DNA from 3 places in the Pseudomonas sp. FP2309 genome. Region 1 is predicted to be linked to each of the others. Evidence: riboswitches for the same ligand, from Rfam matches in the RefSeq annotation. Region 1 holds a riboswitch; each other region holds the start of a gene.

Evidence for each region. Region 1 has a riboswitch for cobalamin ahead of cobO (cob(I)yrinic acid a,c-diamide adenosyltransferase). Riboswitches for the same ligand answer to the same signal wherever they lie in the genome.
Region 2: another riboswitch for cobalamin. It lies ahead of PSH59_RS11550 (CbtB-domain containing protein); the one in region 1 lies ahead of cobO (cob(I)yrinic acid a,c-diamide adenosyltransferase).
Region 3: another riboswitch for cobalamin. It lies ahead of PSH59_RS16985 (ABC transporter substrate-binding protein); the one in region 1 lies ahead of cobO (cob(I)yrinic acid a,c-diamide adenosyltransferase).

What each region holds. Positions count from the first base shown of each region.
Region 1 covers NZ_CP117439.1:4,011,605-4,015,921, forward strand. The annotation lists gene bluB (5,6-dimethylbenzimidazole synthase) at 1-424, opposite strand, end outside; gene PSH59_RS18380 (cobyrinate a,c-diamide synthase) at 421-1,725, opposite strand; gene cobO (cob(I)yrinic acid a,c-diamide adenosyltransferase) at 1,722-2,333, opposite strand; cobalamin riboswitch at 2,412-2,658, opposite strand; gene PSH59_RS18390 (sorbosone dehydrogenase family protein) at 2,758-4,071, shown strand; gene PSH59_RS18395 (C40 family peptidase) at 4,112-4,317, opposite strand, start outside.
Region 2 covers NZ_CP117439.1:2,521,580-2,525,896, forward strand. The annotation lists gene nfuA (Fe-S biogenesis protein NfuA) at 1-385, shown strand, start outside; gene cobM (precorrin-4 C(11)-methyltransferase) at 573-1,319, opposite strand; gene PSH59_RS11540 (cobalamin biosynthesis protein) at 1,390-1,782, opposite strand; gene PSH59_RS11545 (CbtA family protein) at 1,779-2,483, opposite strand; gene PSH59_RS11550 (CbtB-domain containing protein) at 2,495-2,683, opposite strand; cobalamin riboswitch at 2,780-2,997, opposite strand; cobalamin riboswitch at 3,039-3,239, shown strand; gene cobW (cobalamin biosynthesis protein CobW) at 3,332-4,317, shown strand, end outside.
Region 3 covers NZ_CP117439.1:3,705,819-3,710,135, reverse strand. The annotation lists gene PSH59_RS16990 (iron ABC transporter permease) at 1-756, opposite strand, end outside; gene PSH59_RS16985 (ABC transporter substrate-binding protein) at 753-1,763, opposite strand; cobalamin riboswitch at 1,878-2,072, opposite strand; gene PSH59_RS16980 (M24 family metallopeptidase) at 2,172-2,996, shown strand; gene PSH59_RS16975 (hypothetical protein) at 3,231-3,734, shown strand; gene PSH59_RS16970 (hypothetical protein) at 3,765-4,241, shown strand.

The DNA of each region.
Region 1 (4,317 bases):
GCCATAGATTCTGAATGGCACACGACAGCGACGCCATGTCCATCTCCGGCAAGGTGCGCCGCCCGAAGATGTGGCGCTCACGGTCATCCATCAGTGCCGCGACCAGCACCTCGGCGCAATCGTGGATGCCTTCGACCTTGAGCTTCATGAACGCATCGGAGCGCTCGCCCAGGGCTTCGGCGGTGCGCACGCGCTCTTCTTCCACCAGATGCTGGATCTGCCCACGCAGGTGGCGGTCGCTGATGCGGATAAAACGCCACGGTTGCATCAGCCCGACACTGGGTGCCTGGTGTGCGGCCTGGAGCAGGCGATGCAGCAACTCAGGCGCCACGGTGCCGCCGCTGAAGTGGCGCATGTCGCGGCGTTCGGCGATGGCGCGGTAAACCGCCGCGCGGTCGGCCTGGGGGAACGCGTTGTCAGTCATGAGGGTTGCGGCGCAAAGAGCGCCGCCACTGCCGCTGGGTTGGACGGGAAGTAAAAGTGCACGTAGGACGCGGTCATCCGCCCTTGTCGGTAAACGGCCTCCGCCCCGCGCCCACCATTGGGGCTCAGCCCTCGGGCAATCGGCTGCCACTCGGTGTTGGTCAGGGAATGATGATAGGTATGGCCGCGCAGCACGCCTTCGGGCAACTCGACACTTTGCAGGGCCAGGGCCGCGAGTTTCTTTTGCATCACCGCATCGCCCTGGAGCAGGCCGAGCAGTTCAGCGCGGTGGCCATCGACATCGGTGAGCGAGTCCAGCAGGTAAAGCATGCCGCCACACTCCGCGAGCAACGGTTTGCCGGCGGCGTGATGGGCACGGATGGCCGCGAGCATCGGGGTGTTTTCCGACAGCGCCTGGTGGTGCAGTTCCGGGTAACCGCCGGGTAAATACAGGCTGTCGGCGGCGGGCAGCTCACGATCATGGATCGGCGAGAAAAAGCTCAGTTCGGCGCCCATCGCGCGCAACAGGTCAAGGCTGGCTCCGTAGGTGAAGGCAAAGGCCTCATCGCGGGCCACGGCGATGCGTACGCCTGCCAGCAAAGGCTCGGCCTCGATCACCTGCGGCGCGGCGAAGGTCACCGGTGGTGGCAACGCCACTTCGCAACTGCTGCCCAGGGCTTGGGCGGCGGCGTCCAGGCGCACATCAAGGTCATTCAATTCGCTGGCCTGCACCAGGCCCAGGTGACGGCTGGGCAACTCGATACCGGTCTCCCGGGACAATGCGCCATACCAGCGCAGGCCCTCGGTGAGACTGCCTTCGAGCAACTGTGCATGGCGCAGGGTGCCGACGCGGTTGGCCAGGACGCCGGCAAACGGCAAGTCCGGCTGGTAGCGCGCCAGGCCTAACGCCAGCGCGCCGAAGGTCTGGGCCATGGCGGTGCCGTCGATCACGCCGAGCACCGGCACACCGAAGTGCCGCGCCAAGTCAGCGCTGGACGGGGTGCCGTCGAACAGGCCCATCACGCCTTCGATCAGGATCAGATCGGCCTCTCCCGCCGCTTCCCACAGCAGACGGCGACTTTCCTGCTCGCCCACCATCCACATGTCCAATTGATACACCGGCGCACCGCTGGCGCGCTCGTGGATCATCGGGTCCAGAAAGTCCGGGCCGCATTTGAACACGCGCACCTTGCGCCCCAGGTTGCGGTGCAAACGGGCCAATGCAGCGGTGACGGTGGTTTTGCCCTGGCCGGACGCCGGTGCGGCGATCAATACGGCTGGGCAATGACGGGGCTGATTCAAAGTTCGACGCCCTTCTGTGCCTTGATACCGGCCTGGAACGCGTGCTTGAGCATGCCCATTTCGGTGACGGTGTCGCCCATTTCGATCAGCTCGGGCTTGGCGCCGCGACCGGTCACCACCACATGCTGCATCGGCGGGCGGGCTTGCAGGTCACTGAGCACCTGGTCAAGGTCGAGGTAGCCGTGCTTGAGGGCGATGTTCAACTCGTCCAGCACCACCAGGCCGATGGCCGGGTCTTGCAGCAATTGGCGCGACACGGCCCAGGCAGCCTCGGCGGCGGCGATATCGCGTTGGCGGTCTTGGGTTTCCCAGGTGAAACCTTCGCCCATCACATGAAAGCGTACTTGCTCGGGGAAACGTCGGAAAAACAGCTCCTCGCCGGTGCTGTTGCGCCCCTTGATGAACTGCACCACGCCGCACTGCATGCCATGCCCAATGGCCCGGGCAAGCATGCCGAACGCCGAACTGCTCTTGCCTTTGCCGTTGCCGGTGAGCACCAGCAGCAAGCCGCATTCGTTGGGGGAGTTGGCGATGCGCTCGTCGATCACGGCTTTTTTGCGCAGCATGCGCGCCAGGTGGCGTTCGTCGCGGTCGGGGGTATCGGTCATGGCAGCTCTCCGTTGGGGCTGAACAAAAACGGCGGGCAGGAAAAAACACAAACAGACAGCCAAGCATCGCCCACCGTGATGCTGTTGAATGAGTCAGGCCGGTCTCCGGGCTCATGAGTGGCGTCCTGTAGAGAACGGACCGACGCTGCGCCTTCCCATATCGCACGCGATACAGTGGCAAAAGGCAGCGATTTGACTCATTTACCGTTGCGGGGGCAGCGCCGGAATTGCGGCGGCACTGTGTACAAGTGCGCTCACTCACCGGCTTCCCTGTTTCACCCTGTCGACCCATCGGTCACAGAGCACCTGAAACAAGCGGCGAAGGTTAGTGGGTTGGGGGTGGAGCGTCAATGAAAGCTGGACGAGTACTTGAACCATCGCACCGCAGCGCTCCTCTACCCTTACAGGTATCAAGGAGAACACCATGCATAAAACCAGACTCGCCCTGCTGATCATGCTCGCCGGCACCCTCGTGGCTTGCGGCGAAAGCTCCACCCTGCAAGTCTCAGACGGCACCGGCCCGTCGCCCAGGCTGCCGGAGCCGAACAAGACACTGATCCCGACCGTCAACATCGCGCCAGCCATCGGCTGGCCGGAGGGCGCCAAGCCAACCGCGGCGGCTGGCACCCAGGTGGCCGCATTCGCCGAGGGCCTGGACCACCCGCGCTGGCTGTATGTGCTGCCCAATGGCGATGTGCTGGTAGCGGAAACCAATGCTCCGCCCAAGCCGGATGACGCTAAGGGCCTGCGCGGCTGGGTCATGGAAAAGGTCATGGGCCGTGCCGGCGCGGGGGTGCCGAGCGCGAACCGCATCACGCTGCTGCGCGACGCCGATCACGATGGCGTCGCCGAAACCCGCACGGTGTTCCTGGAAAACCTCAACTCGCCGTTCGGCATGACCCTGGTCGGCAACGATCTGTACGTGGCCGACTCGGACAAACTGCTGCGCTTCCCGTATCAGCCGGGCGAAACCGAAATCAAGGCTCAGGGCGCCAAGGTGGTCGACTTGCCCGGCGGCCCACTGAATCACCACTGGACAAAAAACGTGGTGGCCAGCAAGGACGGCAGCAAGCTGTACGTGAGCGTCGGCTCCAACAGCAACGTCGGCGAGAACGGCCTGGAGGCGGAACAGGGGCGTGCCGCGATCTGGGAAGTCGACCGCGCCAGCGGCCAGCACCGGATTTTCGCCTCCGGCCTGCGCAACCCCAACGGCATGGCCTGGGAACCGCAGAGCGGCAAACTGTGGACGGCGGTGAATGAACGCGACGAGATCGGCAGCGACCTGGTGCCCGACTACATTACCTCGGTCAAAGACGGCGGCTTCTACGGCTGGCCGTTCAGTTATTACGGCCAACACGTGGATGTGCGCGTCACGCCGCAGGACCCCGTCCTGGTGGCAAAGGCAATTGCGCCGGACTACGCAGTGGGCCCGCATACCGCTTCGTTGGGGCTGACTTTTGCCGAGGGCAGCAAGCTGCCGGCTGCGTTCAGCAACGGCGCGTTTATCGGCCAGCATGGCTCGTGGAATCGCAAACCGCACAGTGGCTATAAGGTGATCTTCGTGCCGTTTGAGAATGGCAAACCGAAAGGGCAGCCGGTGGATGTGCTTACCGGATTCCTCGACAAGGATGAGAAAGCCATGGGCCGGCCGGTAGGCGTGGTGATCGACAAGCAGGGGGATTTGCTGGTGGCGGATGATGTGGGGAATAAAGTGTGGCGGGTGTCGGCGGCTAAATGAGCCACTGCAGGAGGGGCGCACCCCCTCCTGCAGCGTTGCGTTAAGGGTTGCGTGCCAGATTGCCCGGCAGCACCCTTTTGGCGCTCAGGTAGGCATTCTGCCAATAGGCTTTGGACAAGGTGTCCAACTTCACCGTACCGCCGGTTTGCGGCGCGTGGACGAAACGGCCTTCGCCCACGTAGATCCCGGCATGGCTGACCTGCGAGCCACCGCCAGTGGCGAAGAACAACAGGTCGCCGGTTTGCA
Region 2 (4,317 bases), 1.5 Mb from region 1:
TATCGACAGCTTCAGCGAAGCGTTCCTGGACGACGCGGTCGTCGACTACGCCACCGACCGTATGGGTGGCCAGTTGACCATCAAGGCGCCCAACGCCAAGGTGCCGAACGTCAACGCCGACAGCCCGGTCAACGAGCGCATCAACTACTACCTGCAAACCGAGATCAACCCTGGGCTTGCCAGCCACGGCGGTCAGGTCAGCCTGATCGATGTGGTCGATGACGGCATTGCGGTCTTGAAGTTCGGCGGCGGCTGCCAGGGCTGCGGCCAGGCGGACGTGACCCTGCGTGAAGGCATCGAGCGTACCTTGCTCGAGCGTATTCCCGAGCTTAAAGGCGTGCGCGATGTGACTGACCATACGCAGAAAGAAAACGCCTACTACTGAGTAAGGCGTTCACTGCGAGCAAAAAAACGGCGCCCCGTGAGCGCCGTTTTTTTTGCTTATGAATCAGCGGTTTAAATGGTTTTCTTGATAAATCGGATTAATTTTTTCGCGTGCGCGCATGGCGAAACGATTTTTATAGTTTATGTATAAATATCAACGAGCTATCGGATTAACATCGCGTGGTTTATCAAGATCGATAAAGGTGCGCGTGCCCGGCGCGATACAGCGACGACTCACTGAAACCGTCACCTGACAGCACCCGACCCACCACAATCAACGCCGTGCGCCGAAACCCCTTGGCCGCCACTTTCTCGGCGATATCAGCGAGTGTCCCCATCGCCAGGTCCTGATCCGGCCAGGTAGCCCGATGCACCACGGCGATCGGGCAATCGGCGCCATAGTGCGGCAGCAACTCGGCGACGATCTTCTGCAGATGGTTGACCCCCAAATGAATCGCCATGGTCGTGCCGTGACGGGCCAGGCTGGCGAAGTCCTCGCCGGCGGGCATGCTGGTTTTGTCGGCGTAGCGGGTCAATATCACGCTTTGGGCGATGTCCGGCAGGGTCAGTTCGGCCTCAAGCAACGCCGCGCAGGCGGCCACTGCGGTGACGCCGGGGATGATCTGGAACGGGATGCCCAGCTCGCGCAAATGGCGGATCTGCTCGCCGATCGCGCCATACAGGCTGGGGTCGCCGGAATGCACGCGCGCCACGTCCTGGCCGTTGGCATGGGCGGCTTTGATCAGGTCGATGATCTGCGCCAGGTGCAGTTCGGCACTGTTGACCACCTGCTGCGCCTGGTGCCCCTCCAGGACGGCGGCGGGCACCAATGAGCCGGCATAAATGATCACCGGGCAACTGCGGATCAGGCGCTGGCCTTTGACGGTGATCAATTCCGGGTCGCCGGGGCCGGCACCGATGAAGTAGACGGTCATGGACAATTCCTGTGAAAAAGCGGGCGAGCATGAATGTTGCTCATGATCGGAAAGCGCGATTCTGGGGATTCTAATCGGCGCAGGCCAGCGCGAAGGTGACCTGCGTGGTTTTTTTGCGGGTAATCAGCAGTCGGGCAGGGGCGCCGCCGCGCTGTTCGGCCAAGGCCAGAGCGGCGCTTTCGGCGATCCCGTAACAGCCGGTATGGGCGAACGCGACGGCAGACTTGTGGCTAAGCCGGCCCTCATAAGCAGCCAATTGCTCGGCGCTGAAGCAGTGCAAGGGCAGGCCCAGCCGTTGAGCCAATGCCAGCAGCCCTGGCTCATCCTGTTTGCGATCGATGCTGGCCAGCGCGCTGATGCAGTGGCGCTCGATCCCGCCCTCGGCGAGGGCGCTGTCAAACAGTGCCAGCAGGGTGTGCACGTCACAACCCCGCTGGCAACCCAGGCCGACCACATAGGTCATGCCGAGTATTGGTCGTTGCGGTTGCGGCGGAACAGCCAGGCACTGATCAGGCCCAGGGCGAGCCAGAACACCACGTTGGTCAACTGCGACGCGATCTTGAATTGGGCTTCGAGAGCCTCTGGGGCCAGCATCGAATGCACTTCCGGTTGCGGCGCTCCAATCACATGGGGCACGGCGAGAATGGCCGCGCCGAGCACTTTGAGCAGCCAATTGCGGCCGAACACGATCAGCGCAATGCCGGCTGCGGTCGAGGCGGCTGTGCCGATCCACCAACTCTGGCGCAGTGCCAGGTCGGCGGCGGCGGTGCCCGGCAGTTCAGGCGGCAGGCCCAGGGTCGGCGCCAGCACGAAGGTCGCATACCCGGCCAGGCCCCACAGCAGGCCTTGAGCGGTGCGGGTTGGCGTGCGCAAGGTGTAGAGACCGGCCAGCATCAGCGCGAAACCCACCGCTACCACCAGATTGCCGCCGGTGGTGGACAGCACGCGCTGCCAGCCGTCTTGCGGCTCCCAGGCTTCGGCGTCGTGGCTGTGGGCCGCAGCCCCTGCGCCGTGATCATGCGCCACTTCGGCGGCTGCCGGGGCGTGTTCAAAGGTTTCCGCCTGCAGAATCAGCGGGGCGACCCAGAAGCTTTGCAGCAGGGTCAGCAGCAGGGCGGCCAGCAGGCCGCTGAACCCTGCGGTTTGCGCAATACGCTTGATCATGTCGTCAGCTCTCAATGGCACGGGAACGCGGCGCTGTGGCGGGTATCGTGGGCGGCGTTGTGCACCGCCTCGATATGCGAGAAACCGGCGAAATACACCAGGCACGCGCCGAGGATCGACGCGCCGATGGCGGCGGTCAGGCGTTGACTGAGCGTGGTGGTCTGGCTGGCGGTGTGCGAGGTGCTGCTGATGATCGACATGGCGCGTCCCTATCAGGTGTCAGGGTGAAACGAGCGCATGAAAACCCCGCGAGCCAGGCACGCAGGGTTCTGAACAGCGCCCGCCCACCGCGGGTTTGTTATCTGAATTTTTCGGGCCGGTCTCCGGGCTTGCGAGGGGCGCTCCTGAGAAGGAGTGGGGCCTGATCAAGCGTCTCCTTCCCATGCTGATGCACAGTGGATTTGACGCTTCGCTCGCTTACCGTTGCGGGGGCAGCACCGGACTGGTCATAGGTGTATGACGCACCGGTTTCCCGTTTCACCCTGTGAAGGGCACCCGAAACAAGGCGTGTAGGAAAGCATGCAGAACGGCGGTAGTCAAATGGGCCGAGCCCCTGTAGCCTTGCACCTTCGAGGTTCTTCGGCCCAGGCCGAAGCTAAGAAGGGAACGCGGTTCAAGCCGCGGCTGCCCCCGCAACTGTGAAGGGTTTTCCGACTGCCACGCCACTGCCTGAACCGGCGGGAAGGCGCAGTCGGCGCCGGTCATGTGACCCGCAAGCCCGAAGCCAGGAGACCTGCCTCGTAACCGATTTTCTACTTCAACCGGGCGGGGTGATCCGGTGACGAAATCCGCTTCTGCGCCGCGCCGCAGGGCCTATCGTCCCGTATGCCCGCCCCAAAGGGCATCCGATGAAAACACTGGCCAAACTTCCCGTCACCATCGTCACCGGCTTTCTCGGTTCGGGCAAAACCACGTTGCTGCGCCACATGCTCGACAATGCCCAGGGCCGTCGCATCGCCGTGATCGTCAACGAATTCGGCGAGTTGGGTATCGACGGCGACATCCTCAAGCAGTGCTCCATCGGTTGCACCGAAGAAGAAGCCAATGGCCGCGTCTACGAGTTGGCCAACGGCTGCCTGTGCTGCACCGTGCAGGAAGAGTTCTTCCCGGTGATGCGTGAGCTGGTCGCCCGTCGCGGCGACCTCGACCATATTCTTATCGAAACTTCGGGCCTGGCGCTGCCAAAACCCCTGGTGCAAGCCTTCCAGTGGCCGGAAATCCGCAGCGCCTGCACGGTTGATGCGGTGATCACCGTGGTCGACAGCCCGGCCGTGGCCGCCGGCACCTTCGCCGCGTTCCCTGATCAAGTCGACGCCCAGCGCAAACTGGACCCGAACCTGGATCATGAATCGCCGCTGCACGAGCTGTTCGCCGACCAACTGGCCAGTGCCGACCTGGTGATCCTCAACAAGGCCGACCTGATCGGCCCCGAAGACCTGGCCCGTGTGCGCCTGGAAGTCGCCGAAGAGCTGCCGCCGGCAGTAAAAGTCATCGAAGCCAGCAGCGGTCGCCTGCCGCTGGACGTGTTGATCGGCCTGGGTGCCGGCTCCGAAGAGCACATCGACGGTCGCCACAGCCATCACGATCATCACCACGACGGTGAAGACGATCACGACCACGATGCGTTCGACTCCATCTCCATTGACCTGCCCCAGGCCGACGAAGCGCTGCTGCTCAACGCCCTGAACCAGTTGGTGGTGCAGCACGGCATCCTGCGCATCAAAGGGTTTGCCGCGATCCCGAACAAACCGATGCGCCTGCTGATCCAGGGCGTGGGCACGCGTTTCGACAAGCACTTCGACCGTGCCTGGGGCGCCGACGAAGCGCGCGTCAC
Region 3 (4,317 bases), 310 kb from region 1:
CATCACCGCGGTGACCAGCGCGGCGCAGCCCACCAGCACAAATTGCACGCGGCGCACCGGGATGCCCAGGGACGCCGCCGAGTCGCTGCCGAACGTGAACGCATCCAGCGCGCGCCGGTGCCACAGGCACACCGCCAACCCTGCGACCGCCACCGGCACCGCCAGCCACACCGACGGCCAGCGCACACCACTGAGGTTGCCCAGCAGCCAGAACATGATGCCGCGCGCTTGTTCGGAACTGGCGGATTTGGTGATGAGGAACGCGGTAAGTGCATTGAACAACTGCGAGCCGGCGATGCCCGCCAGGATGATCTGCCCGGTGCCGCTCACGGAACCGCTGGCCCGCGCCAGCAGAATCACCAGCGCAAACGCTGCCATGGCGCCAACAAAGGCGCCGGCCGACAGCGAGATCAGCCCGCCGCCTACGCCCATCAACGCCACCAGCACCGCGCCGGTCGAAGCGCCGGCGCTGATGCCCAGCAGGTACGGGTCGGCCAACGGGTTACGCAGCAACGACTGCAAAATCACCCCGCAGGTGGCCAACCCCGCCCCGCAGGCAGCGGCGACCAGCGCGCGGGTCAGGCGATAGTTCCACACCACGCCTTCGTCAATCGGGTCGAGTGCGTAGCCGGCGTTCCACAGTTTATTGGCGAGCACCTGGAGCACCACCTGCGGTTCGATGGCGGTTTCACCGATGGCCACGCCGGCGAGTACGGCGGCCAGCAGCAGGACCAGGGCTATTAGCGTGCGGGTCATTGGGGCAGGTCGTAGCCGTCGATGGCGCCCGCCAGTTGTTCAAGGCCGTCGAACGTGCGGATGCTGGCCTGCAGCGCCAGGGCGTCGAGGATGATGATGCGATTGTGTTTGACCGCGTCCATGTTGCGCGTGACCGGGTCGCTGCGCAGGAAGGCCAGTTTCTTTTCATGATCGTCGGCGGGGTAGCGGCGCCGGTCCATGCGGGCGATCACCAGGAAGGTCGGGTTGGCCCTGGCGATGGTTTCCCAGCCGACGGCGGGCCATTCTTCATCGGACTGCACCACGTTATGCAGGCCGAGGGTCTCGAGCATGAACTCGGGGACACCTTTGTGACCGGCCACGTACGGGTCGCTGGCCATCTCGGCGCTGGAGAACCATACCAATGCACTGGCGTGCTTGAGGCCTTTGCTCTGCACAGTGGCCACCGAGTGGGCCAGGCGCGCCTTAAGCCCGTCGTTCAACTGCTGGCCGCGATCCTGTACGTCGAAAATCTGCGCCAGTTGGCTGATGCTTTTGTAGAGCGTGTCGATGCGAAACGGCTCCAGTCGCGTGCCGTCGGCGCCCACCAGGTTGTCTTTGTTTTCGCAGTCGGAGGGCAGCAGGTAGGTGGGGATCTTCAGCTCGTGGAATTGCTCGCGCGTACCCACCACGCCTTGCGGGCCCACCACCCATTCCAGTTCGGCAGCCACCAATTGCGGGCGCTTGGCGATCACCGCTTCAAAGCTCGGCTCGTTGTTGGCCAGGCGCTCGATGCCATCGTTCTGCGCCTTGAACTGCGGCAGCACGCTGTTGAACCACAGAGAGGTGCCAACCACGGTATTACCCACGCCCAGGGCGTAGAGCATTTCGGTAGCGGCCTGGCCGATGGTCACGCTGCGCGCGGGGGCCTGCCCGAAGGTCAGGGTGCTGCCGCAGTTTTCTACCGTCAGCGGGTAAGCAGTGGGTGCCGCCTGGGCCAGGGCACAGAAAGCCAGGCCAGTGATCAGGGCAATAACGCGTGGCAGCATGGGGCGATCTCCGTTTGAACCGTACGTGGAACTGGGGAGGTACGATTCGGAAATACACCCTCGAGCGTCGTGATAAAGGCAGGCAAGGATGTGCTTCCCGGACACCCCGCCGGTGAGTGATGTTGCTGGGCCGGCAGGTCTCCTGACTGATGCGTCGTCGCCTCGCTCCAGCCTTCCCGGACGGCGTCCAGTGGCGTTGAGGAGCGGGCTCGGCACCTACAGTTGCGGGGGCAGTTTCGATTGGCGCCGCGTGCGGCGTTTCGAATTCCCTATTAGTCCCGTGGGGGAACCGGCGCGGTATGGTAGTCCATCTTGGGCGCTGGGTGGAGGTACAATTTGGGTCCGTCCATAACCAACCCAAGGAAGGCCATGTTAATACGTCTGAGAATAGTGCCACTGTTGTTTTGCATGAGCGCACACGCCGCTGACCCTGCGCTCGCCCGCTACACCGACGCGATCGGCGACAGGGCCCGCGCCATCGCCCAGTTGGATGACGCAACCATTCTTGCCGAGGAAGCCAAACTGGCGCCCGTCGCCAGTGACCTGTTGCGCAAGGTCGCGCCGCTGATCCGCAAGGGCGGCACCGGCACTGCGGTCCAGGAATTTTTACTCGACCAGTACGCACAGCACGGCTGGCTGCCGATGATGTTCGGTTATCGCGGCTACCCGGCAGCGGTGGCGGTGTCGGTGAATAACCAGGTGAGCGCCGCGCCGCCCACCGATGTGCCGTTCCCGGACGCGGCGCTGGTAAAAGTGGAGTTGATCGCGGCATCGGCGCAGGCCCATGTTGCCCAGGTCTGGACGTTCGCCACACCCAATGCCACCCCGGCGCAACGCCAATTGCTGATGACTGCGCGCCGTGCGCTGGCCAACGGAGTCGCCCACGTTCAGGGCGGCCAGCGGCTGGCCAATGTGGGGGCGGCGATACAACAGGAACTGGACGCGGGCCATGCCGTCGCGGTGCGTGAGTTTGCGGGCTATGCCATGGGGCAGGCGCGCATACAAAAGCCGCAAGTGCTCGGTTACAAGGTCGAGGGTGACAGCCCGTTGATGCAACCCGGGCAAGTGCTCAACGTGTATGTGATCGCCAAGGCGGGCACCGTTGGTGTGAGGTATCAGCCACCGGACTTTTGGAGCCTGCTCTCCACGGACGGTGCCGACGGCGTGATGTTGTCGGCGATGGTCGAGGTGACGGCAGATGGGCACCGGCTGCTTAGCCGGATGCTGGATTGATGCGCTGTACCGCCCTGCGAATGCTTGAGCGATGGGGTGACACGCAGTGATGGCTCAATGATATTATTTGCCGCGCCCTTTCGATTCGCCTTTGTTCATGGAGAACTTATGTCTTTTCGCAACGTCCTTGTCCTGACCCGGCTTTGCACCTTGTTACTGCTGGGTGGTTGCGCCCAGTCAGTGTCGTCACCCCCACCTGCTGCGCCAGTGCCGCTTGAACCGTTAGGACAGGTTTTGCCCTCGAACCCTTCAAGGCTGGGCTGGATCGACCAGATCATTGATCAAGACCCCGTCGTCACTTCTGCGCGCAAGCCCGTACTCCAACCGGCTCCGGATAACGACGCGCGCATTGCCAAATTGCGTAAACAAGACGGTGGCGTGCTGCCCGCGGGCTATTGGGCGCTCTACAAGCAGAACCTGGAAGCCATGCAGTACGACTTGAACCACCAGCATGACGCGGCCCGTGCCGAATACGTAAACACCTACCGCGATGAGTTGAGTCGTTTGAACGACGTGACACTGCAAACCATAGCCACCGCGCCCCAGGCACTGGATGCCCACACCCGCAGCCAGTTAAACGCACGCCTGACTGACCGCACCGCGGCCTATATCACAACCAGCAATCAGTCGTTCCGGGCGGCCACGGACGCCCACATTAACCGCATGGCCTTGATGGATCGCCAATACGATGTCTGCGCACGCCACCCGGATTGCTGGGATGCACCAGTCAAGCACTAGCCTCGATACGTCATACACAGGGAGTAAGTCATGAATGCTGATCAATGGATTGTTTTGTTCGAGCGGGCCTTTCGTGAAATGGGCGATAAACTCGAACAGGTGTTGCAACTGAACAGTTGCCGCGAGCACTGGATTCAGGCCGAAATCAGCTTGTATGCCTGGTTCAAGAATGAGATCAGCCTCTGGACCGATTTGCCGATTGGCGAGCGGCGCAAAGCCGACCTGTATGCCCTGGACGACAGTGGCTCAACGAGCATGGTTGCTGAAATCAAGTGTCTGGGCGACATATCCCAAGCCAAGTGCCTGGAGGGCAATTGGTCAGTGAGGGCTGATGTTGAGCGGTTGCGCTCATTCGAATGCCCGGTCCGGTTGTTTGTGCTGGTGATTGCCAAAGGTGAGCGCGAGACCAACACCGGACGACGCCTTCGCGGGGATGAGTGGGTAGATGGGCGTGACTGCGTCAACGTAGACCTGGGGTTTGCCTTGATCCGCCTGTGGGCGCTTTGACGCAGCTGCTTTCCTGTCGGGCATGCGACTGGCTTACTGCGCGAGCAACTGCTGGAAGCAAGTAAGGGCATGCTGC